Regions from separate parts of the Methylophaga frappieri genome, predicted to be linked through region 2. Evidence: predicted binding sites of a transcription regulator. Region 2 holds the regulator's gene; the other holds the start of a gene.
The links. The regulator PhoB, encoded in region 2, activates phosphate uptake and scavenging genes when phosphate is short. The targets are predictions, from matches to a motif close to GNNTGTCATAAAACTGTCANAT.
Positions count from the first base shown of each region.

Region 1: a site for PhoB is predicted at 4,362-4,383, ahead of ppk1 (polyphosphate kinase 1). Genes of this name have one in related genera too.

Region 1 covers NC_017856.1:17,886-24,335, reverse strand. The annotation lists gene rlmKL (bifunctional 23S rRNA (guanine(2069)-N(7))-methyltransferase RlmK/23S rRNA (guanine(2445)-N(2))-methyltransferase RlmL) at 1-1,519, shown strand, start outside; gene Q7C_RS00125 (ParA family protein) at 1,516-2,259, opposite strand; gene ppk1 (polyphosphate kinase 1) at 2,259-4,340, opposite strand; gene Q7C_RS00115 (YcgN family cysteine cluster protein) at 4,530-5,003, shown strand; gene Q7C_RS00110 (hypothetical protein) at 4,993-5,424, shown strand; gene Q7C_RS00105 (hypothetical protein) at 5,452-5,901, shown strand; gene Q7C_RS00100 (M18 family aminopeptidase) at 5,968-6,450, shown strand, end outside.
Region 2 covers NC_017856.1:1,821,846-1,828,295, reverse strand. The annotation lists gene Q7C_RS08760 (inorganic phosphate transporter) at 1-793, shown strand, start outside; gene phoB (phosphate regulon transcriptional regulator PhoB) at 971-1,660, shown strand; gene phoR (phosphate regulon sensor histidine kinase PhoR) at 1,676-2,965, shown strand; gene Q7C_RS08745 (PstS family phosphate ABC transporter substrate-binding protein) at 3,111-4,067, shown strand; gene Q7C_RS08740 (ABC transporter permease subunit) at 4,234-6,450, shown strand, end outside.

The DNA.
Region 1 (6,450 bases), 890 kb from region 2:
TGATGCATCGGCTTGGCAACAGCTCCGGGCTGATGCAGAACGACGGCGACTAAGCGGCTTATCACGGCTCCCGCATCTAACAGGTGGTGATCAAGACGATACGGCCGTTATCGCCGCAACTGAAAATATAAACGCTGCTGGGCTGGCCGAGCATATCCAAGTCGAACATCGCCGTTTACTGGATTGGACTGCGGTTAGTCGACAACTGCCTGCCCAAGGCTTATTTGTCTGTAATCCACCTTATGGAACCCGAATGGGCGATACTGACAAGTTACATTATCTCTTTGATAGCATCGGTAATATTGTGTCGGAAAAATTGCCAAGTTGGCGCACAGCAATTATTACCGACAATGCGGCATTAGGAAAATTTACTGGACTGACCCTATTTGAACAGCGTCCGTTTGATAATGGGCCGATTGCCTGTGAGGTGTTGTACTACCGTGCCCCGAAACCGGCTAAGCAAGCCACCGCGCCGACCAGTCAACCCATAAAGCCAGCGCCATGGCCTGGCGTTACAGACGTCCCACCAGAAACGCATTCCACGCTTACTTCACCTTCAATCACACTGTCAGAGCAAGCCACCATGTTTGCCAATCGGCTGCGAAAGAATGCCAAACACCTTGCCAAATGGGCACGCAAACAAGATGTTGAGTGTTATCGCGTATATGATGCTGATTTACCGGACTATGCTGCTGCGATTGATATTTATGGCGACAAAGTTCATGTTCAGGAATATGCCCCGCCAGCAGAAATTGACCCACAAAAAGCGAGCCGCCGACTCCAGGAAATAATGAAAATCGTTCCTGATGTTTTAGGCGTCTCTGCCACCGATATCACATTAAAATATCGTCAGCGACAGCGGGGTAGTGATCAATACGAAACCCAGGCGGCGCTCAATCAACGTTTTGCTGTTCGGGAAAATGGTCTTAAATTCTGGGTTAATCTGACCGACTATCTGGATACGGGTTTGTTTCTTGATCATCGCCTTACGCGACAAATGATTGGTCAACAGGCCCGCGGTAAATCGTTGTTAAATTTATTTGCTTATACCGGCAGTGTGACCGTCTATGCAGCAGCAGCGGGCGCCAAATCCAGCTTAACTGTAGACATGTCAAATACCTACCTGCAGTGGGCAAAAGATAACCTAGCGTTGAATCAGTTAACCAATGACAAGCATCAATTCTTGCGGGCCGATGTTACCGCTTGGCTGGATCAGGCGGTTGCAGAAAAACAGCAATTCGATGTCATTTTTATCGATCCGCCTACCTTCTCTAATTCCAGCAAAATGACGGGCATCTTTGATATTCAGCGCGATCATGCAGATATGCTCAACAAATTGGCAAAATTATTGAGTGCAGAAGGGGTAATCTGGTTCTCTACCAATCGTCAGGATTTTCGCTTAGACGACTCGTCATTAACACAATTTGAAATTACAGACCTCAGTAAAGCAACACTACCTGAGGATTTTGCACGTCGCCCTAAAATTCACTATTGCTGGCAACTGCGAAAGTTTAGCTAGGGGAAATCTGCTTTTATTTCTTGCCACAAATTAGCGTAAGCCTGCGCAACGGGCGTGTTTTCTGCAAAGCTACCTAATGGTGCCTGGAAATCGCCCATTCGTTCCACTACTGCCGCGTAGGGGATTGTCGACTGTAATCCGTTCTTGAGCATTTTGGGAGGATGCGAAATCATGACCCGATGGAGCGATCGCCGACGATCAACCATATTAAAAAAAGGCCGAAGCCGTTTGGGTTTGAGCTTGTGCTGTTTGAAAAAGTCGCGTGTTTGCTCAAAAGTACGCAGTGACAAGTGGGTTGGTATTAGCGGCATGTACAACACATCCGCCGTATCAAATATTTGTTCACTTAATGTCGAAAAGCTCGGCGGACAATCCAGAATTATCAGAGCATAACGCTCACTGAATGGCGCCAGTAATTTGTCTACCGCATTTTGCTTATCTGTGATGTCTGACAATAAGACATCAAATTCACGAAAAGAAAAATCGGCAGGGATAATATCCAGATTAGGATAATCGGTAGCCTTGACCAGTTCACCTATTGCCGTTTTACCTGCCAGGACTTTCTTGGGTTCACTTTTAGATTTTGCTTTACGGTGCAGCAACCAGCTTGCGGCACCTTGCGGATCAAGATCCCAGAGCAATGTTGGAATGCCATCCTGCGCCGCATGCCATGCGATATTCACGGCAGAGGTCGTTTTACCTACACCGCCCTTGAGATTAAAAAAAGCCAGCTTATTCATTAAAATTGGGCGGCCATTTGCTCCAGCAAGCGTGACTGCGCTGCAATTTTTTCACCATCCTCTGGAGTATCTGCACGTTTATAACGACCATCTTGCGATAAGATCCATGCTTGACTGTTATCGGCCAGATAGAGCAGCAGATCCTCAATGATGCGTTGCCGTAATTTGTTTGACTCAACGGGAAAAGCCGTTTCCACACGGCGCAGCAAATTTCGTTTCATCAAATCTGCACTGGCACACCAGACTTCAGGCTGGCCATCATTTTCAAAATAATAAACACGCGTATGCTCAAGAAAACGACCAATAATACTGCGCACGTGAATATTATCAGAAATACCTTCAACCCCAGGTTTGAGAGTACAAATACCACGCACAATCAGATCAACCCTCACACCAGCCATCGATGCCCGGTAAAACGCTTGTACCATTTCAGGTTCTACCACCGAGTTTACCTTGATGATAATTCGGGCTGGTTTGCCTTGAATCGCATGGTCAATTTCTCGATCAATTTTATTCAACAGTCTTTCATGCAGTGTGAAAGGGGCATGCAGTAACTTGTGCATGCCCGGCACCTTACCCAAGCTGGTCAGTTGAATAAATAAATTATTCACATCTTCACCGATCTGCTTATCCGACGTTAACAGGCCGTAATCGGTATATACTCGCGAAGTGCTACGATGATAATTACCGGTACCAAGGTGCACATAACGGCGTAACTTATTGTTTTCTCTGCGTAATATCAACAACATTTTGGCATGTGTTTTGTAGCCAACAATGCCGTAAACCACATGGGCGCCGGCTTCCTGCAATTTGGCAGCCAATGCCACATTGGCTTCTTCATCAAAGCGGGCGCGTAGCTCTACCACTACCGTCACTTCCTTGCCAGCATGTGCCGCAGCCACTAATGCATCAACAATTGGTGAACTGGCGCCGGTTCGATAAAGCGTTTGTTTAATTGCCAGAACGCTACTATCTGCCGCCGCCTGTTTGATTAAATCCACAATCGGGCCGAAAGATTCAAAGGGGTGATGCAGCAAATGATCATGTTTTTTGATGCTGGCAAACAAGTCCGCATCTGATGTCATGCCTCTGGCACGACCTTGTGTGAACGGTTTGAACTTCATATCCGGGCGTTCAACCAGCGAGTGCAATGCCTGAATACGACTCAAGTTAACCGGCCCATTGACCAGGTAGACGTTATCCTGATGCATCCCACATTGTTCACGCAGGAAATTTACCATGTCTTCCGGGCAGTTATGCGCAATTTCCAGACGAACCTCATCACCATAATTGCGATGGGTTAATTCATCCGCAATGGTGGCCAGCAAGTCACTGGTTTCTTCAGTATCAATGGCTAAATCACTATTGCGGGTAACCCGAAACTGATAGCAGCCCTTGACCTTCATGCCAAAGAATAAATCCTCAGCAAACGCGTGAATAATGGATGACAAAAAGACAAAGTGATACTGGCCGGAATCACTTAACTCTGCCGGTAGTTGGATCACGCGTGGCAGCGCGCGCGGTGCCTGCAAAATCGCATACCCTCGATCCCGTCCAAAGGCGTCTTTGCCGACCAATGACACAATGAAATTCAAGCTTTTATTAAGTAAGCGTGGGAAAGGGTGGGCAGAATCGAGTCCGATTGGACTCAAGATTGGCAAAATTTCTTCCTGAAAATATTTTTCCAGCCACGCATTATGTTGTTCCGTCCACATTGCCCGGGGCAGTACGCGAATGCCTTGAACTTCCAGTTCCGGAAGTAGCACTTCATTCAATACCGTGTACTGCTCTTCAACAAGCTCATGGGCACGTGCACTGATTAGCCTCAATACTTCCTGCGCACTGATTTGATCCGCCTCAAGGTAAGGATCGCCAATTTCCAGTTGCTGAATCAGGCCGGCAACTCGAACTTCAAAAAATTCATCCAGATTGGTACTGGAAATACACAAATAGTTGAGCCGCTCCAGCAAAGGCACATTCGGATCAAGTGCTTGCTGCAAAACCCGCCAGTTAAATTCCAGCAAACTGATTTCGCGGTTCAAGAATAGTTCGGGGCTACTTAAATCAATTGAATTTTCCATGTGGAGAAGTCTAAGATCCTTTAATGACAGATTTGTGACGACCTACCATTTGGTGTTGTCGAATAGGAATATCTGCTATCTTGTGCAAGCTGGTTTCGGGGTGCAGCCAAATCATCCGGACATCATAACGCGGCGTATTGAATGAACACCACGAATCCAAGCAATGCCAAATGTGAAAGAGTCTTTGCCATGTCCGCCCAGCATAAAACATCCACCGAATTCTGGAAACATAAACGTCTGAGCCAAATGAGCCACGATGAGTGGGAATCCTTGTGTGATGGCTGCGGTCGCTGTTGCTTACAAAAGCTGGAAGATGAGCAAGATGGTCGAATGTATTACACGCGTGCGGCGTGTAATTTGCTCGATATTGATACCTGCCGCTGCAGTGATTATCCAAATCGTCAACAACGGGTGCCAGAATGCATTGAACTTGGTATCGCCAATGCCCATTATTTCGATTGGTTGCCGGATACCTGCGCTTATCGTTTGCTAGCAGAAGGCGAGCCTTTACCAAATTGGCACCCGTTAGTCAGTGGCGATCCACAATCCGTGGTCAGAGCGGGGATTTCGATTCGAGATGTAGCGATTCCTGAACATCAAGTTGACGATATTACCGAAGAGGTCATTGCCCTTCGTAAACCCCATTACCCGCATGACACCTGAACAAAGCCGTGACTTTACGGCACGCCTAGAAGCGGCCGCGATCTTTCTGCTCGAACGAGAAATTTTCAGAAAACCGGATGATCTAGCCCGCCGCTTTGGGCTGCCGGTACCCGTAGTTCGCTATTGGTGGCGGCAAACAGATCAGACCACGCAACCTGTCATTCAAGACCAGCTTTCAGCCCGTGATGTCAAAGCAATTCGCAAAGCACATCAAACGTTGGAAGGCTGGGAAAAAGTAAAACGCTATCGTCCCGCTTGCGGAGCACGTTTACCCGGTGGCAAACTCTGTAAACGCAGCGTGGCAATTCGACCACCTGAAGCTTGGGGAATGGGGGCGCTCGCCGATAGATGCCGATTACATGGTGGATTGGCAAAGCGTCTGCGTAAAAAAGAGTGCAATGAAGCCGATGAGGAATCCTGAATCGCCATTTTTTGGTAAAGGGGCTTTATGCTGGAAACAACCGAATTATTCTGCATTATTCTCCGTCACTGTGCTGAAGGGGATTCGGGCACATTATTTTTAACTACAACTGATAATAAGGCATGTCATGTCGTCTTTGATAAGGGCCGAATTGTGGCTATGTCCTGCGGTACCACCAGAGGTGCGGACGTCGCCGATATGCTGCCAAAGCTGACTATTCAGGCCTGTCAATTTAATAGTGCATTACAAATGCCTCTCAGCAGCCGGGCTAACATCGCAGCGGAGCAAGATATTTTTAGTCGTCTCGGTATTCGACGTCAGCCCATTGATGCTCCCCAGCCTGAAATGCAACAACGTGTTTATCGGGGTCAGAAGTTTGCCGTCGCTATCGATACCAAGCCACAACCAGATTCCAGTCTTAAGCCAGCAACAAAAAGCAAACGGATTTATCGTGGTCAAGTTATTCAAGATGATTGAATGCACTGTGATTTCTCTGAAAAATCGTTACACTGTGCGCCCTGACAAACGGGTTTCATTGAGCATATGATGGTAGACAACAGCACGACTTTTAACCAAAATTTATTTTCTTTTCTGGACGCGTCCCCAACGCCTTTTCACGCCGTCCAGTCACTGGTCGCTGAATTAGGCAAGCAAGGCTTTAAACCTTTATCGGAACAAGCCGCTTGGGGAACGCTGGCTGCCGGGCGTTACTACATCATCCGCAATGGCTCTTCACTCATCGCGTTCACGTTGCCTGAAGCGTGTAATCTGGCAGAGCAGGGGGTGCGGTTATTGGGCGCACATACCGACAGTCCTTGCCTGAAAGTCAAACCCCGTCCAGAAAATGTTAGCCAACAACTTTGGCAGCTTGGCGTAGAAGTCTATGGCGGTGCTTTATTGAATCCTTGGTTTGATCGTGATTTATCAATGGCTGGGCGGGTCAGTTATCTCGATCAAAAGGGCCAGTTACAACACGTTCTGATCAATTTCCAGAAACCACTGGCGGTCATACCGAGCCTGGCAATT
Region 2 (6,450 bases):
TGCCTTGGTGAAACGTAACATTCGCCATAAATTGCCGCAGATGAATAATGATCGACACAGTGTTAATACGTTATTTACCATTCCCTTGATTTTCGCCGCTGCCTTACTGAGTTTTGCTCATGGCGCCAACGATGTGGCGAATGCAATCGGGCCACTGGCTGCGATTAATGATGCCATTATGACCGGTGGCATTTCGGCCGAGACTGGTATCCCCTTTTGGGTTATGGCCGTGGGGGCACTGGGTATTGCCTTGGGATTAGGTCTTTATGGGCCACGTCTGATTCGGACCGTGGGAGGGGAGATCACCGAGCTGGATCAAATGCGTGCGTATGCCATTGCCATGGCTGCCGCGATGACAGTGATTATTGCCAGTCAGTTGGGTTTGCCAATCTCTACCACACACGTCGCCATTGGTGGCGTATTTGGCGTGGGGTTTCTCCGCGAGTGGCTAGATGATTCCAATAAGCTGGAAAATACGATTCGTCAGGAAAAAACCGATCTGAAAGATGAAAAAAAGCAACTCAATGCATTACGTAAGGAGCTGAAAAGTCTGCAAAGCAAAAGCGGCAAGAGTGTCGATGAATATCAGCGTATTACAGAACTATACCGGCTGATTGATGAAGAGGAAGAGGCCATCAAAAAAGCCAAAAAGGTGTTGAAGAAAGAACAGAAAACGTTGTTTGTTAAACGTGATATGGTGAAAAAAATCGTCACGGCATGGGTGATTACCGTGCCATCTGCAGCCGTTATTGCGGCGATGGTGTTTTACATGATTCGCGGCATTATGGTTTAAGTCGCATCGTCATCCCATGTCATTATCTGACGAAACAAGATAACGCTTAACCCGTTTAAAAATGACGATTTTATGACAGAGTACACATAAAGACTGGGTGGTTTGCCGTCTTGTTATCAAATTGTCATATTTGCTCGGTAAGCTTTGCCCAAACCCTAATATTAGGATGGACTATATATGGCAACGACCGTCTTGCTGGTTGAGGATGATGCAGCGATCCGAGATATGCTCAGTTTTAGCCTCAAGCAGGCAGGTTTTAATTGCGAACCCACGCGAGATGCTGAGCAGGGCCTGGAATGGCTGAAAAATCAGCAACCCGACATGATTCTGTTGGACTGGATGCTGCCAGGTATTGATGGTATTGAGTTTATCCGTCGGCTGCGGGCGAATGAATTCTGGTCATCGATCCCTGTCATTATGCTGACCGCTAAAGGTGAAAGCGAAGATATGGTCAAAGGCCTGAGTGTTGGGGCTGATGACTATATTAATAAGCCATTTTCGCCACCAGAGCTGGTCGCTCGGATTAAAGCTGTGTTGCGCCGCTGTCGTACCCCAGATGATGATGGACAGAAATTACAATCAGGCACCCTGGTGCTGGATACAAAAAGCCACCGCGTCACGGTGAATAGCTCGCGAGTCGACTTGGGGCCAACCGAGTTTCGGCTATTGCACTTTTTCATGAAAAATCCTGACCGGGCATATAATCGTTCTCAATTACTGGATTTTGTCTGGGGCGATACGGTTTATATTGAAGAGCGCACGGTTGATGTTCATATTCGCCGGTTACGCAAGGCGCTCGAACCCACGGAACATGATGCGCTGATACAAACCGTGCGTGGTGTGGGCTACCGTTTTTCTGCCGATTAAGCGAGCCACGTTAGGATGTCATGGGATTACTGGCGCCTGATCACGCTGATCAGTCTAGCGGGTTTTTTGGGGCTGATTTTGGGTCACATGATGACCTTTTTATTTCTGGCCACCCTGGTTTATTTGCTCTGGCTGCAAGCCAAATGGCATAAACTCCTGAAGTGGTTACAAAAGCCAAAGAAAAACCTGCCACCGTCGAGTGAAGGAGTGATTGACGAAGTCTGTCGCAGTATTGAGCGAATGCGTGGCCAAAGTAGCAGCCGCAAAAAAAAGCTCGCAGCTTATTTGAAACGGTTTCAAAATGCGTCTGCTGCCTTACCCGATGCTATTGTTGTGCTAGGCGAGTTTGGCCAAGTGGATTGGGCCAATCAATCCGCTCGCCTGCTATTGGGTATTCACTGGCCGCGTGATGCGGGAGTGCGGGTAAATAACCTGATTCGAGATCCGGCTTTCCAGCAATTGCTGGATGATCCGCAAAATCAAAATGGCCTTGCCAATGTCGTCTCACCGGAAAATCCGGTCATGCAATTAGAGCTGAAGCTGGTCAATTATTCGAACAAAGATCGCTTACTGATCGCGCGAGATATTACGCAAACGATTAAGTTGCAACGTATGCGGCGTGACTTTGTCGCCAATGTTTCACACGAGTTACGCACGCCATTGACGGTGTTGCGAGGTTATCTGGAGAGCTTTACAGTAGAAAGTGAGCCAGAAATGTGGCGACAAGCATTGCCGGTGATGCAGGGACAGACCCAGCGAATGCATTACATGATTAAGGATTTGCTGGCACTGTCTCAACTGGAAACCGGTGAAAAACCGTTACAGCAGCGCCCAACCGATGTGGCCAAATTATTAAGCAGTATTGTTGCTGATGCCCAGCGACTAGAACATTTTCGAAACCATCAGATTACGCTGCACTGTGACTCTAAAAAGTGGTTGCTAGCCGATACCGATGAACTCCGAAGTGCGGTGTCCAACCTGGTATATAACGCGGTCAAGTACACCCCGGCAGAGACTGCTATCACAGTGCGTTGGTCAGTTGAGAATGCTGGCGGCATTATTGAAGTACAGGATGCAGGTGAGGGCATTGCCCAACATCATTTAGAAAGACTCACAGAACGTTTTTATCGAGTTGATAGTGGTCGTGCCCGGGAAACGGGGGGGACTGGATTGGGGCTGGCTATCGTCAAACACGTTTTACAACGACATCAAGCCGAATTGGTCATTGATAGTGAATTGGGGGTGGGAACCCGTTTTCGCTGTGTGTTCACTAATAATAGTTTGATGGACAAAATCGATGTGTAGCGGCGTTAGGCCGGTTACCGGTGCATGTCATAAAATTGAAATATAGATTTCATACCCTTGTCACAGTTTGTCGTGATACTGCCTCAGGAGTTCAGCGTAGACAGCGTTGAAACGTTTTCATTTAACCTAGGGAGTTCAACCCAGTATGTTCACCAAAAAAATCGCTCGGCTCGGCGCGGCGCTGGCAATGGCTTTTTCTGCGACCACCTTTGCAGATGTTGATCCCAATTTGCCGACCTACGAAAAAACCAGTGGCGTTTCTGGCAGTTTGTCCAGTGTGGGCTCCGATACACTGGCTAATCTGATGACCTTATGGGCAGAAGAATTCAAACGTGAATACCCAAATGTGACCATTCAGATTCAGGCGGCTGGTTCATCAACGGCACCTCCTGCCTTGACTGAAGGTACTTCAAATGTTGGTCCAATGAGCCGTAAGATGAAAGATGGCGAGGAAGCGGCGTTTGAAAAGAAATATGGATACAAACCAACGGCGATTCCAGTTGCTATCGATGCACTTGCTGTGTTCGCGCACAAAGATAACCCCATTGAAGGGCTGACGATGGCGCAGGTCGATGCCATTTTTTCAGCGACGCGCAAATGTGGTTATAACGAAGATATTACCAACTGGTCACAAGTAGGTGTGGCGGATCTAGGTAGTATTCAGTTGTACGGGCGTAATTCTGTGTCGGGCACTTACGGTTACTTCAAAGACAATGCATTATGCAAAGGTGACTTTAAAAACAGTGTCAATGAGCAACCCGGCTCGGCGTCAGTCGTGCAAGGTGTCACCAAGTCTCCAAACGGTATTGGTTACTCCGGCATTGGCTACAAAACCTCAGGCGTTAAAACTGTCCCGTTAGCCAAAGAAGCGGGCCAGCCATTTATTGACGCGACCGCAGAAAATGCCGCAGATGGTTCATTCCCGCTGTCACGTTTTCTTTGGGTCTATGTTAATAAAGCCCCTAACGAAGGTATGTCACCTATTGACCGTGAATTCATGAAAATGATTCTGTCAAAAGTGGGCCAGGAAGTGGTGGTGAAAGACGGTTACGTTCCTTTGCCAGAAAAAGTCGCTAAAAAATATCGCGATATGCTGAAATAGATCATAGATAACCGGTGCCCCGCCCGAGCTTCGCTTGGGCGGGGTATTTTATTCCGGGTCAGTGTTAAGGTATTTGCTGGTTCAGATGCCTTAGCAGTGTCCTGGCTGCCCCCATAGGCAAGTTAGCTTTAATTTGAGTGATTATCGTCTTATGTCGCAAAAAACAATGTCAGACAGCATCTTGCCTGCGCCAGATTCATCGGTCGCACGGCGTCGCCGACACTACCGTCAATTAAAAGATCGACTGGCAAAATGGATGGTCACCTCGGGTGGTCTGATGGTGATTGTGGCCATCGTATTGATTTTCTTTTACTTACTGTATGTGGTGATCCCACTGTTTGGTGGCGCTGATGTGCGTTCAGAGCAGCAGTTTACACAACCTGCCGATAACTACAGTCACTTGACCCTTGATGAATATAATGAAGTCGCCTTATCGCTGACGATGAATGGTGAACTTCGTTTTTTTGATGCCCATAGTGGGGCGTTGCTGCAAAGTCCTGAATTACCTCTCCCTGAGAATGCCACGATAGTCAGCTTCGCTGCAGGCAGTCAGCATACCGGTGTATTTAGCTATGGCTTTAGTGATGGTCAGGCTTTGTTGTTTCAGGAAGCATTCAATATCAGCTACCCGGAGGGCACAACACGGCTGATCTCACCCGAAATTCGTTATCCACTAGGCGACACCCCGGTTTCTGTGGATCCGGCTGGGCAGGCGCTGTCAATTTTAACGGCGCAATATGCCGATGATATGGCCACCTTTGCGGCGCTGACTGCAGATGGTCGTCTGGTGCTGACTCGTGTAAAAAAAGCGGTTAATTTTCTCGACGAAACCCAGTTTGATTTGGACACCGAGCAATGGATGCTGGCCACTGACAGCAGCGCGCCGGTGGCCGACCTGAAGATGGATGTGGATCAGCGCGAACTCTATGTCATATACGAAAACGGTGATATTGCCTTCTTTGATATTCAGCGTCAGGAACAGAGTCGTCTGGTTGATCGGGTTAACGCCGTACCAGAAGGCGTGAAGGTGACCGCGACCGAGTTTCTGGCAGGGGGGATTTCGCTGATCGTAGGTCGTAGTGACGGGCAGATCGATCAGTGGTTTCCGGTACGTGATGATGATAATCAGTACAGCCTGAAACGAATTCGCAGCTTCCACGAACAGCAGGCTGCGATTCACAAAATTGAGGTTGAGCAGAGCCGTAAAGGCTTTATGGCGCTTGATGCTGATGGCCGGTTAGGTGTTTATCACACGACAGCCCATCGCACGTTATTGGTTATGGATGCTCTGGATAATGCCGATGCTGTGATAGCTATTTCGCCACGTGCCAATGGCTTACTCAGTCTTGACCGCAGTGGTAGTGCTCGTTTTTTTGAGGTGGATAATGAGCATCCGGAAATATCCTGGCATTCATTGTGGGAAAAGGTCTGGTACGAGAGTCGCAGTGAGCCTGAATACCTTTGGCAATCGACTTCGGCAAGCAATGATTTTGAACCAAAACTCAGCTTAACGCCGCTGACTTTCGGCACATTGAAAGCCGCATTCTACGCCATGGTCGTGGCGATTCCGCTGGCTATTATGGGCGCTATCTATACCGCTTACTTCATGTCGTCACGAATGCGCGGTGTGGTTAAACCAACTATTGAGATCATGGAAGCCTTGCCGACGGTTATTCTGGGCTTTCTGGCAGGGTTATGGTTGGCGCCATTAATTGAAAACAACTTACCTGGTGCGTTAAGCATTGTGCTGTTTATGCCGCTGGTCATGTTGCTGGTGGCCTGGCTCTGGACGCGGCTGCCGAAGCGGTTTCGTCATGCTATTCCGGCGGGCTGGGAGGCGGCGATTCTGATTCCTTTCATTCTTCTTACCGGTTATGTCTGTTTACAGATGAGTGTGCCGGTGGAGCAGTTTTTGTTTGCTGGAGATATGCCGAGATGGCTGGAATCAGTTGGTATTGGTTATGACCAGCGCAATTCATTTGTGGTCGGTTTGATGATGGGGTTTGCGGTTATTCCCACTATTTTCTCGATTACCGAAGATGCCATTTTTAATGTCCCTAAACAATTGACGATCGGGTCACTTGCTTTGGGTGCAACACCTTGGCAAACCATGATGCGCGTGGTGTTACTGACCGCAAGTCCGGGGATTTTTTCTGCGGTAATGATTGGGCTTGGTCGGGCAGTAGGGGAAACCATGATCGTCCTGATGGCGACAGGGAATACACCTATTATGGATTTCAATATTTTCGAAGGGTTTCGTGCGCTCTCCGCCAATATTGCGGTTGAAATGCCTGAGTCAGAAGTGGGTAGTACGCATTTCCGGGTATTGTTTTTGGCGGCACTGGTGTTGTTTGTCGCCACCTTTATTTTCAACACACTGGCA